DNA from 2 places in the Achromobacter sp. 46006 genome. Region 1 is predicted to be linked to the other one. Evidence: riboswitches for the same ligand, from Rfam matches in the RefSeq annotation. Region 1 holds a riboswitch; the other holds the start of a gene.
The links. A riboswitch is a leader RNA that binds a small molecule or an ion and turns the genes downstream of it on or off. The one in region 1 is predicted to bind manganese.
Positions count from the first base shown of each region.

Region 2: linked by a shared signal. The riboswitch ahead of mntP (manganese efflux pump MntP) and the one ahead of AC6LKG_RS01890 (sodium:calcium antiporter) in region 1 are both predicted to bind manganese.

Region 1 is NZ_JCBANN010000002.1:119,659-125,512, forward strand. Features, by position in the region: gene dusB (tRNA dihydrouridine synthase DusB) at 1-742, opposite strand, end outside; gene AC6LKG_RS01875 (UbiH/UbiF/VisC/COQ6 family ubiquinone biosynthesis hydroxylase) at 825-1,991, opposite strand; gene AC6LKG_RS01880 (TM2 domain-containing protein) at 2,072-2,536, shown strand; gene AC6LKG_RS01885 (aminopeptidase P N-terminal domain-containing protein) at 2,586-3,929, opposite strand; yybP-ykoY riboswitch at 4,073-4,228, shown strand; gene AC6LKG_RS01890 (sodium:calcium antiporter) at 4,308-5,312, shown strand; gene AC6LKG_RS01895 (hypothetical protein) at 5,750-5,854, shown strand, end outside.
Region 2 is NZ_JCBANN010000005.1:83,435-89,288, reverse strand. Features, by position in the region: gene AC6LKG_RS04530 (N-acetyltransferase) at 1-449, opposite strand, end outside; gene AC6LKG_RS04535 (IbrB-like domain-containing protein) at 1-19, opposite strand, end outside; gene AC6LKG_RS04525 (phosphoadenosine phosphosulfate reductase) at 446-1,669, opposite strand; gene mntP (manganese efflux pump MntP) at 1,883-2,452, opposite strand; yybP-ykoY riboswitch at 2,457-2,636, opposite strand; gene AC6LKG_RS04515 (tRNA-binding protein) at 2,679-3,050, opposite strand; gene AC6LKG_RS04510 (hypothetical protein) at 3,300-3,620, opposite strand; gene AC6LKG_RS04505 (hypothetical protein) at 3,936-4,130, shown strand; gene AC6LKG_RS04500 (GNAT family N-acetyltransferase) at 4,161-4,646, shown strand; gene AC6LKG_RS04495 (FMN-binding negative transcriptional regulator) at 4,790-5,422, shown strand; gene AC6LKG_RS04490 (MFS transporter) at 5,382-5,854, opposite strand, start outside.

The DNA.
Region 1 (5,854 bases):
CGCCCGTGCGCAGGTAATGGTCGACTTCGCGGAAGATCCAGGGCCGCCCTTGGGCCGCCCGGCCGATCATGACCGCATCGGCGCCAGTGTAATCCAGGACGCGCCTGGCCTTTTCAGGGGAGTCGATGTCGCCATTGGCGATCAGCGGGATCTTCAGCTCGGCGCGGACGGCGCGGATAGTGTCATATTCCGCCTCGCCCGTATAGAGATCGGCGCGCGTGCGTCCATGCAGTGTGAGCGCGGCGATGCCAGCGTTTTCGGCCAGCCTGGCCACGCGCAGGGCGTTGCGGCTGTCGCGGTCCCAGCCGGTGCGGGTCTTGAGCGTGACCGGCACGCCCAGCGGCGCGCAGGCCTCGACCACGGCATCCAGGATGCGGGCGATCAGGTCTTCGTGGCGCAGCAGGGCCGACCCCGAGGCCACGTTGCAGACCTTCTTCACCGGGCAGCCCATGTTGATGTCGATGATACGCGCGCCCTTGTTGGCGTTGAAGACGGCGGCCTCGGCCATCATGGCCGGGTCGGCGCCGGCGATCTGCACCGAGATGGGAGCGATCTCGCCGTCATGATTGAGGCGGCGCGAAGTCTTGACACTGTCCCACAGCCGGGGGTTGCTGGCGGCCATTTCCGAGACGGCATAACCCGCCCCCAGTTTCTTGCAAAGCTGGCGGAAAGGGCGGTCCGTCACGCCCGCCATGGGCGCGACCAGAACGTTGTTGGGGAGAGTCCACGGGCCGATGCGCATGCTCACATTTTAACCGGCTCGATCGAACCCTCTTTTTTGTCCCGCCACCGCTTGGTAACAGCCGGACGAAAAAAGGGCAGGATCAGGCGCGGAAACCCTGTAGCAGGTGGCGCGCCAGCGGTGCCCGCAGCGGCGCGGCCAGGTCCAGGCCCAGCAGCGCCAGGCCGCAGGCATGCTCGACCGGCGCCAGGCCGGTGGCGAAGATGCGCGGCATCAGGTCGGTGACCCCGGCCGTGATGACGCGGTCGACCTGGCGTGCCCGTGCGAAATCGTGCAGCGCGGGGGCGGGGGTGGCGTTGGGCTGCGCCAGCCAGCCGCCCAGCGACTGGGCCAGCCGTGCAGCATCGCGCAACCCGAGGTTGAGCCCCTGGCCCGCCACGGGGTGCAAGGTCTGCGCCGCGTTGCCGATCACGGCCACGCGACCCTGCACCTGGGCGCGGCGCGCGCTCAGCGCCAACGGGAAGACATGGCGCGGCGCCTGGCAGGTCAGGCGGCCGAGGCGGTCGCCAAAGGCTTTGCCCAGTGCCTGCGAGAAGGCGGTGTTGTCCAGCGCCGCCAGCTCGGACGCGCGCTCGGGCGCGCTGCACCAGACCACCGAATAGGCATCTGGCGTCTGGGGGTGGGGCAGCAAGGCCAGCGGCCCTTCGGCCGTGAAGCGCTCCCAGGCCCAGCCGCGGCGCGGCAGGCTGGCGTGGGCGGTGGTCAGCAGGGCGTGCTGGCCGTAGTCGCGGCGCAGGTCGCTGCCGCCGGCGCCGTCCGACTGCACGGCGACCCGGCAACTGAGGGCGCGGTCGCCCTGGCTGATGCGCACGCCATCGGCATCCTGGCCGTCGACCACGGCAGGCGGACCGGACAGCAGCGTGACGCCGCTGGCGGCCACGCATTCCTCCAGCCTGGCGTGCAGCGCCGCGTAGGCGACCACGCAGCCCAACTGCGGCACGTCGAAATCGGTGTTGCGGATCACGCTGCGGCCAAGCCGGCCGCGCTGCGAGACGTGGATGTTGAGGATGTCCGCCGCCTTGGCCGGCCAGGCGTGCAGCGATTCGAGCAGCACGCGGCTGCCATGGTTCATGGCCAGCACGCGCGGGTCGGCCGCGGGCACGGCGGCGGCCGGGGTGGCAGGCGCCGCCGTGCCCTGCAGCAGGGCGATGCGGGACGGGTCCGGCGCCACGCGCGCCAGCATCAACGCCAGGACACGCCCCACGGGGCCGGCGCCAAGAATCGCAATGTCGAAGGCGGAGAGAGTCATGCCGGGATTTTACCTGTCCACTACAATCCGGGTCTGCCGGCGCGGCTTGGCGCCCGGGGACCCATTACCGGTTGATTGATATGACGCAGCTCGAGGCTTCTTCTTCGCTGTCCGCCGCAATCCCGCGCCGCCCTCGCGGCAAGGTCGCCGTCGGCCTGCTGGCCTGCCTGTTCGGCTGGCTCGGCGCGCATTGGTGGTACCTGGGCCGGCGTTACGCCTGGCTGGTGACGACGCTGTCCCTGCTCAGCCTGTTTTGCGCGCTGCGCTACTACCCGGTCTGGTACGACAACCCGGCTTTTTTCCTGGTGTTCATTCCCATGATCGACGGCTTCATCGAGAGCGCGGTGTTTTCGCTGATGCCCGACGAGAAGTTCGATCGCCTCTACAACCCCGGATTGCCGCCGTCCCCCAAGACCGGCTGGGGGCCGGTGCTGGTTGCCCTCCTGGCCTGCCTGGTCGGCGCCACCGTGTCCATGTTCGCCATTGCGATGGTGGTGGTCTATGTGTGGGTGGCAATGGGCTGGCTGGACGGCCTGACGCTGTAGGCCCGGCGTCCGGCGGCACGCAAGCGGCGCGGTCCCGCGCGCCGCTCGGCTATTCGCGCATCAGCGCCTCGATCTCGGCGGCCTGTACCGGCACCCCGCGGGTAATCAGCTCGCAACCCTCGTCCGTCACCAGCGCATCATCCTCGGTGCGGATGCCGATGTTCCAATAGGCCTCGGGTACGTCGTCGGCCGGGCGCACGTAGATGCCGGGTTCGATCGTCAGCATCATGCCGGTTTCCAGTGTGCGCCACGGGCGTTCGGCGCCGGGTCCCGCGCCCGGTTGGCGGTAGTCGCCGACGTCGTGTACGTCCAGCCCCAGCCAGTGGCCGGTGCGGTGCATGTAGAAGCGGCTGTAGTCGCCCGATTCGATCACGCCGTCCAGCGAACCCTTCAGCAGTTTCAGGTCCAGCATGCCCTGCGCCAGCACGCGCACCGCGGCCTCGTGGCCGTCATTCCAGCCGCGGCCCGGCGCGGTGGCCCGGGCCGCCGCCTCCTGGGCCGCCACGGTCAGGTCGTACAGCGCGCGTTGCGGGCCGCTGTAGCGGCCGTTCACCGGGAAGGTGCGGGTGATGTCGCTGGCGTAGCTGTCGACTTCGCAGCCGGCGTCAATCAGCACCAGGTCGCCGTCGCGCAGCACCGCCTCGCCGGCGGGGTAGTGCAGCACGCAGGCATTGGCGCCGGCCGCGACGATGCTGTTGTAGGCCACCGCCTGGGCGCCATGCCGGCGGAATTCGTACAGCAGTTCCGCTTCCAGCTCGTATTCACGCATCCCTGCGCGCGTGGCCCGCATGGCGCGGGCGTGGGCGCCGGCGGAGATCTTGGCCGCGCGCCGCATCGCGGCGATCTCGCTGGCGTCCTTGACCAGCCGCATCTCGGCCAGGATCGGCCGGATGTCCAGCTGCCGCGCGGGCGGCTGGTGGCCGCCGCGGCTGGCTTCGCGCGCCGCCGCCAGCCAGCGGTGCAGCCGGCCGTCGCTGCGCTTGTCGCCCGCCAAAGGCGCAAATAGCGTGGGCTGGTCCCGCAGCAGCTTGGGCACCAGCTCGTCCAGCGCATCCAGGGGGTGGGCGTCGTCGAAGCCGAAATGTTCGGCCGCGGCCTCCGGACCGAAGCGCCGGCCTTCCCAGATCTCGTGTTCGACATGGCGCGGGCGGCAGAACAGCAGGGCGCGGTCGGTGGCGCCGGCGATCAGCACCAGCCAGGCGCCGGGCTCGGTGAAGCCGGTGAGATAGAAGAAATCGCTGTCGTGCCGATAGGGATACTCGGCGTCGCGGTTGCGAATGGCTTCGGGCGCGGTGGCCAGGATGGCGATGCCGCCGCCTTCCGCGCGCATCCGCGCCATCAGGCGCTCGCGGCGGGCGGCGAAGGGGGCGACATCGGTGGGCGGCAGGCTCATGGGTGAAAAGGGGCGCAAGGCCCGGCGGGAAGCTGTGGTGCCAGTTACTTTACTCGCCGCGCTGCCGATGCGACAGCCCGGCCGCATGCCCGCGCGCGGTGTGTGGATTCACTCGACTGTCACGGGCAGGCTGCTACAATCGCGCCTCTGTCATTGGGGAGTAGCCATCCTTTGTCCCCAAAGGAGTTAGCGTCAACAGACTTGGTGGTCCGGTTCCGCGCAGCGGTTTCCAGGACTCCATGGCGCTAACGGTCTCCATGCCGCGGTCCGCCCGCGCATGGATCAGCCAGGCGAGACCTTTGGCCGCGTAGCGTTCACCCTTGGCCGGGCGAGCCGCTACGTCGCGCCAATTGGTTTCTGCTCGCCCGGCTCGCCTCTATGTTGCTCACCCTGTTCCTGTTTTTCCTGTCCGCGGCAGTGATCTATTTCGCCTGCGAATTCTTCGTCAACGGCGTCGAATGGGTCGGACACCGCTTCCAGCTTGGCGCCACCGCGACCGGCACCGTGCTGGCCGCCTTCGGCACGGCCCTGCCGGAAAGCGCCGTGACCTTCATGGCCGTGGTGTTCGGCGAAACTCCCGAGCAAAAGGACATCGGCGTCGGCGCCGCCATGGGCGGCCCACTGGTGCTGGCGACGCTGGCCTATGCCGTGGTCGGCCTGGCGCTGTGGCGCGCCCGCCGGGGCCAGCCGACACAGGCCAACTGTATCAACGCGGACCAGCGCCGACTGGCCCGCGACCAGGCCTGGTTCATGGGCATCTTCGTCTTCAAGGTCGGCCTGGGCCTGCTGGCCTTCGCCTGGAAACCCTGGCTCGGCATCCTGTTCCTGGCCACCTATGGCCTGTACGTCAAGCGCGAACTGAGCAACGACGAGGACTGTCTGGATTGCGAAGACCTGGAGCCGCTCAAGCTGCGCCCGCGCGACGAGAATCCGTCGATGTTCTGGGCGGCGACCCAGACGCTGCTGGCGCTGGTGGTGATCGCCGGCGCCTCGCACGTATTCGTCAACCAGATCGAACTGCTGGGCATCGCCATGGGCGCCTCGCCGCACGTGGCCGCGCTGCTGCTGGCGCCGGTCGCCACTGAGTTGCCGGAGATCATGAACGCGCTGATCTGGGTGCGCCAGGGCAAGGAACGCCTGGCGCTGGCCAACATCTCGGGCGCCATGATGATCCAGGCCACCATCCCCAGCGCCCTGGGCATCTTCATGACGCCCTGGTTGCTCGATGGTCCGCTGCTGGCCGCGGGCCTGTTCACCATGTTGTCCATCAGCCTGCTGTGGCTGCGCTTTCGCCGCGCTGGCATGAGCGTGCCGGCGCTGTCGGCGGTGGGGGGCTTTTATGCCCTGTTCGGGGCCTATCTGGGTTGGCATTTCTACGCCTGACGGGGCAAGGGCGCGAGGCTCCGGGCCTCGCGCCCTTTTGCACAAAAAGCAAAATTTGTGCCGGCAAGCCTTGTCCATCAGTGGAAACCCGCGTAAAATTTTGCCGTTATCCATCCCAGGAGCAGTCTTCGTGAATACCGATTCCGGCGAAAGTAGTCGATCTTGCATCGACGCCGCTGTTTGACAGGTCCACGCAGAACTCCGTCTGCCGCAACCTGTTGAGCAGGTTGCGGTGATATCCCAGGCCCGGCTTTCTTTCCGGGCAGCAAGCGCAAGCCCACGGCTTGCCGGGATTCTCCCCAACACAATCCGCCAGAACCGCCGCTCGTCGCAGCGCCAGCGTTCGCGCACGCGTTTTCGCGTCCGCCCGCCGGCACGGTGACCCTGCGTGCACGCGTATGCGCGAAAGCCGCTCCCCATTCGCAATGGAGGTCGCTATGCGTTTCTTCGACTTGTTCCTGCGCCGTGCTGGCGTCGACCGCGCCACCGCCCTGGGCCGCCGCCGCGGCACCTCGCGCCTGACGGTCATCTGCCCGCGCGAT
Region 2 (5,854 bases), on a different contig from region 1:
GATCCGTTACGTGTGGCATGCGTGTTCCTTTTCAAGGTGACCCAGTTTCCCCGGGAGGTTTGGACCTGGAAGCCGTGCGGCAGCAGCAGCGCCGCGCAGTCGCGCGGCACGCGCAGCGTGCAGGGCTGGTCGCGTTCGTCGATGAATTCGAGCACCTGGCGGCGCAGCTCGCGGAACAGGCCGCGCTGGCGTGCTTCGGGCCGGATGTAGCCGTCGCGGATGCGGACGGCGCCGGTCAGAAGTTCGATGCCGATGAAGCCGAGCAGGCGCCGCTGGCCGCGCCGGCGCACCACGAACCAGCGGTGGCGCGCGCTGTCGCTCAAGGGGTAGCCGCCGCAGTCGCGCCGCACGGTGGCGCTGGCGAAGAAGCGGCCCATCTGGGCGAAGAACGCAGCCTCGTCTTCGTAGGAGTTCAGGCGCAGGAAGTCGTATTGGTTCAGGGCGGTCATGAGTGCGTCCGCTGTGTCGGTGCAACCACGATGTCGATGTCGCGGCGCGCGGGGCCGAACGACAGCGAGCGGGCCATGTCCTGCTTGAGCAGCGACAGGCCGATGCGCCGCCAGGACGGCTGCGCCTTGCGGTTTTCGAGATCGGGAACGCCGGCGTCTGGCCACTGCGCCAGCGGTTGGCCATGCTGTTCCCACCAGGTGATGAAGACGTCGATGCGGCGCGCATACACCTGGCGCAGCGTGGCGGGCATGCTGTCGAGCAGGAAGAGGCTGTACTGGCGCCAGGTGCTGAAGGTGGGTGGCAGGCCGAGGCCGCCGCGATAGCCGAGAAAGCGCTGGCGGCAGTAGCGCGCGGCGTAGTTGGCGCCTTCGACGCGCCTGACGGCGCGAAACCAGGTGGCGGGCTCGAGCTTGTGGAACAGGTCCAGCCCCTTGCGCTGGTCGTCGCCGTAGGGCTGGCAGATGCGCATCTGCGAGAACGCCACGCCGGCGCGCAGCATCTGGTCGTAGAGGCGGTTGTAGGGGTGGCGGTGCTCGCCGGTGTAGCGCCAGAGGTCTTCGAACTTCCAGTCGTAGATCGGGAAGAACGTGACGGCTTTGTCGTTTTGCCTGTCGCGCGTGCTCCAGGCCAGCGCCTTGCGCGCGCCGGGTGGCGTCCAGGCGCACTTCTTGCTGCGGCGCTTGACCGCCAGGTAGCGGTTGAGCGATTCATCGGAGCGGATGCCGACCAGGAACGCGGTGGACGCATCGCGCGACAGCCATTGGTTGAATTCGGGCACGAATTCCTCGAATTCCATGCGATGGCGGAAGAAGGGGAAATAGTCGGGGTTGTTGATCACCGCGGGATGCTGCGGCAGCGGCCGGATCCACTCGGCTTCGCGGCCCGGCTCCCAGGCGCACCAGTAGGGTTCGCGCAGGCTGGAGGCGTTGCGCAGGTTGATCGGCAGGCAGATCCACCAGGGGTGGACGTCGGGCCGCTGGAACATCTCGGTGACGTGCGCGATGGTGGCCTGGTATTGGCCTTCGAGGTCGATGAAGATGGCGTGCACCGGGCCGCGGCCCATTTCGCGCGCGACCTCCAGCGCCAGGTGCAGGGTGACGGAGCTGTCCTTGCCGCCGGAGAACGCCACGCAGACGCGCTCGAAGTGCTGGAACACCAGGCGGATACGCGCCCTGGCGGCTTCGAGGACATTGCAGTCGCGGTAATGCTTGACCGCCATTCTTTCCCTCCATTCGCACGGCGTGCCGGACGCGCCGCGCGTGTGCAGCCGCGGCGCGATGTGTCTGCCGGCCAGGGGAAATTTATGCGTATCCGCCGCGACAGGCCTGTGAGGATAGCCCGAGCGCGAGGTGTCAATGCGGTCAATGCGTCCGACATTGATGGAGACGTACGAGCTGCGCCGCGACGCGCGCTGCGCGAGCCGGCGCGCGCGTCACGCTGCCTTCAGGTGCTCGTACAGGATGGTGGCGCCGATGCCGATCAGCGCCAGGCCGCCCAGCACTTCGGCGCGCTTGCCGGCGACGTTGCCGATCAGGCGGCCGACCATCACGCCCAGGGTCACCATCAGCATGGTGGCCAGGCCGATGGCCAGCGCGGTGATGGCGATGTTGTTGTCGATGAAGGCCAGGCTGACGCCAACCGCCATGGCGTCGATGCTGGTGGCGAAACCGGTGACGGCCAGCAGCCAGAAGGAATGGCGGGCGACCGGCGGCGCGGCTTCGTCATGGTCCGCGCGCCAGCCGTTGCGGATCATCATGCCGCCCAGGATACAGAGCATGACGAAGGCGATCCAGTGATCCCATTCCTGCACGTAGCGTGCGGCCACGGAGCCAAGCGCCCAGCCGATCACGGGCGTGATGGCTTCGATCACGCCGAATATCACGCCAGTGCGCAGGGCTTCGGACAGGCGGGGCTTGTGCAGGGCGGCGCCCTTGCCGACGGCGGCGGCGAAGGCGTCGGTGGACATGGCGAAAGCCAGGACGAGCGTGGAGAGGGCGTTCATGCGGGAGAGGCTCCGACCGGGCGAAACACACAGACCGTCCATATCGCCCGGTCGTGAGCTATGGATCAGTCCGTGGTCTCGCCTGACCGTGTCGGTCGCGCGCGCCATGGCCAGGTGGGCCAAGAGTGTTGACGCGGGCGCTTCCGGCCGGGGCCGGAAGAGGCTACTCCCCAAGGAGGCTTGCAGTGTACCAAACGGCGCATGGCGCCGGTGTGACACGGCGGGTTCAGGTCAGCCGGGCGCCGTTGGGGACGTCATGCTCGGGCGTCACCAGGATGGTGTGGTCGTTGGCGTCGGCCAGCCCCAGCACCAGCACTTCGGAGCGCACCGGGCCGACCTGGCGCGGCGGAAAATTGACGATGCCCAGGATGCGCTTGCCCGGCAGTTCCTCGAGCGTGTAGCGGCCGGTGATCTGCGCCGAGCTTTTCTTGACGCCGACACCGGCGCCGAAATCGATGGTCAGCTTGTAGGCCGGCTTGCGCGCCTCGGGGAACGGGTCGGCGGCGACGATGGTGCCGACGCGGATGTCGACCTTCATGAAGTCGTCGAAGCTGACGGTGGGAGCGGGCGGGGTGGCGGGATCCTGGGTGTAGTGCATGGGCGTGGGCGATCGGTTCATGGGGAGCGGGCGGCGATGCCCGCGATGGTCCCGCATCATGCCAGATCGATGCCGCCGATGGTCGGGCGCAGGCCGGCCGGCGCGGCCAGGTCAACCCGCGCGATGCGGCCGGCGTCCCTGGGCGCGCGGCGGATTCGGGCCTCGCGGGCCACGGACCGGCCGCGCGAAGGCGGCGGGAAGCAGCGCGGTGGCGGGCGGGCGCATGGGCGCGGGGCCTTCAATGACGCGTCATGATTTGGCGGCGGCCGTGGAGGCGCTTTTCTTGCCGCGCGGCTTGGCCGCTGGCGTTTCGGTTACCGGCGGCGTGTCGAACTCCTGTTTGTTCCGTTCGCCCCGCGGGGTGTTTTCCGGATGGGGTTTGGGAAAGGCCCAGGGCTTCGTTTTCTGATCCATTGCTTGTACTCCTTGCACAGGCGGAACAGTAGCATTTGCCGTGGCCGTGAGTAAGTGAGGGTTGACGTCAATATTCATCGCATCGTGATGAGGTAAATCGGCAAGCGCGGCATCGCGCCGGCTGCTATACGACCGCCGCGACGGCGGTGCGTTCACTGATTGATGGGAGCGGGTTTCGTGAGGGGTTGTCGAGGGGGCCGCGATACGGATCGCGGGCCGGGCGCGCGGGCCGGCGCGGAGGCGCAATATACCCGGTTGGCGCGCCGCGCGTGCCGCGACGCCTGCCGCTACCCGCGTGGCGGCGCCTGTGCCGCGCGCGGATAGCGGAATTCTACCGCGCCCGCGCCGCGCCTGCGCCCGCGGGCATCATCCGGATGGCATCCGGACTCATCCGTTTGCATCGGCAAAAGTCTCTATTGCATGCGGCGATGGCGGGACTACGATGGGGCTCGCGCACATAGGGAGGAAGCTATGGACACGACCAAGGAATGGTATGCCTCCGTCAAGGAATGGCAGCGCGCGCGCGATGAACTGACCAGCGCCATCGCCGCGATCAAGTGGCCCGACCCCACGCCGGATTGCCTGGCCACTTATGACCGCGCCTATGCGCATGAAACCGCGGCGCGCGAGCGCATGAAGCTGGCGTACGAACGCGTCCGACGATAGGGGCGCGGCGCGGTTGCTACACTGCCGCGCATGAAGCAACCTACCAACCCCCTGATGATCAGGATGGCGCGCGCCGATGACGCGGCGGCGCTTGAAGATGTGCTGACGCGCACCTACGAAGGCACCTGGCAGCCACAGATGACGCCGGAGAAATACCGGTACTTCCTGGACAGCGGCAAGATCCCCCGCTATGTCGCCGAGCGCGGCGCGCGCTTCCACGTGTGCGAGGTCGAAGGCCGCGTGGCCGGCATGGTCGATTGGGAACAGAACTTCATCTGGGCGCTGCACGTGCACCCGGATCTGCAGCGCCGCGGCGTCGGCGCGGCGCTGCTGGCCGTGGCCGAGGCCGGCATGCGCGCCGACGGGCACGCCGAGGCGCGGCTGGAGACCGATACCTTCAACACGCAAAGCCGCGCGTTCTACGGCAAGCAAGGCTACGCCGAGATCGACACCTATCCCGACGAGGAATGGGATAGCGGCTTCACCACGGTGCTGTTGGTCAAGCCGCTGGCCTGAATGCCGGCCGCGCGTGGGAGGGCGGCCGTCCGGCCGTTTCCGGGCTTGTGCCCGTGGCCCCATGATTCGATGCGCATCTGGCTCTGGCAATGGGGCCAGGGCGGCGCTATGGTGTGCCTTTTCCCCCGCCCACGCCATCCGCCATGTACCTGCCGTCCGCTTTCCGTGAAGACTCGCTGGAGGTCCAGCACGATTTCATCCGCGCGCATCCCCTCGGGGTGCTGATGACCAGCGGGGAGGGCGGGCTGATGGCCAATCACATGCCCTGTCTGCTGTATCCCGACGGGCCGCAAGGCGTGCTGCGCCTGCATATGGCGCGCGCCAATCCGCAATGGCGGGAGCTGGCCGCGGGCGCGGAATGCCTGGTGGTGTTCCATGGCGCGCAGGCCTACATCACGCCGTCCTGGTATGCCACCAAGACCGAGACGCACAAGGTCGTTCCGACCTGGAACTTCGTCGCCGTGCATGTCTGGGGCCGGCCGACAGTGCATGACGAGCCGGCCTGGGTGCGAGCCCAGATCGGCGCGTTGACCGATGCGCAGGAGAAGGCCCGGGTCCTGCCCTGGCGGGTCGAGGACGCACCCGAGGATTTCATCGCCGCGCAGATGCGCGCGATCGTCGGCGTGGAGATCGCCATCACGCGCATCGAAGGCAAATGGAAGGTCAGCCAGAACCGCAACGCTGCCGACCGCCAGGGCGTGGCGGCCGGGCTGGCGGGCGAGCAGGGCGATGCGGTCATGGCCGGCCTGGTGGCGCGTCGCGGCGGGCTGGACTGACGGGGCGGGGCGCGCCCCGGCCGTACGCGAGGCAGGCAAGCGCGGCCGCCTGCAAGGCCGCCGCCAGCGCCAGGAACCAGAACATGGGATGCGGCCCCTGGCCGGACAGCGCGCGCAGTACGCCGAACACGGCGGGCGCGAAGGCATAGGCGGCCTGCGACAGGGCCACGATCAGCGGCACCACCCGCGCCGCGTCCGCGCCCGTGAATTCCGCCTGGGCGATCAGCGGCGGCAGCGAAGTGGCGTTGCCGATGCCGGCGCCGAACAGCAGCACGCCCAGCCATACCGCCCAAGGGTGGTCCATGGCCAGCATCAGCACCAGCGAACCGGCGATCTGCGCGCCATACGACAGGCAGGCCACCAGGCGCCGATCGGCCGCCGGCGGCATCAGCCAGCCCACCAGGCTGCGGCCGGCGACGGCGCTGGCGGTTG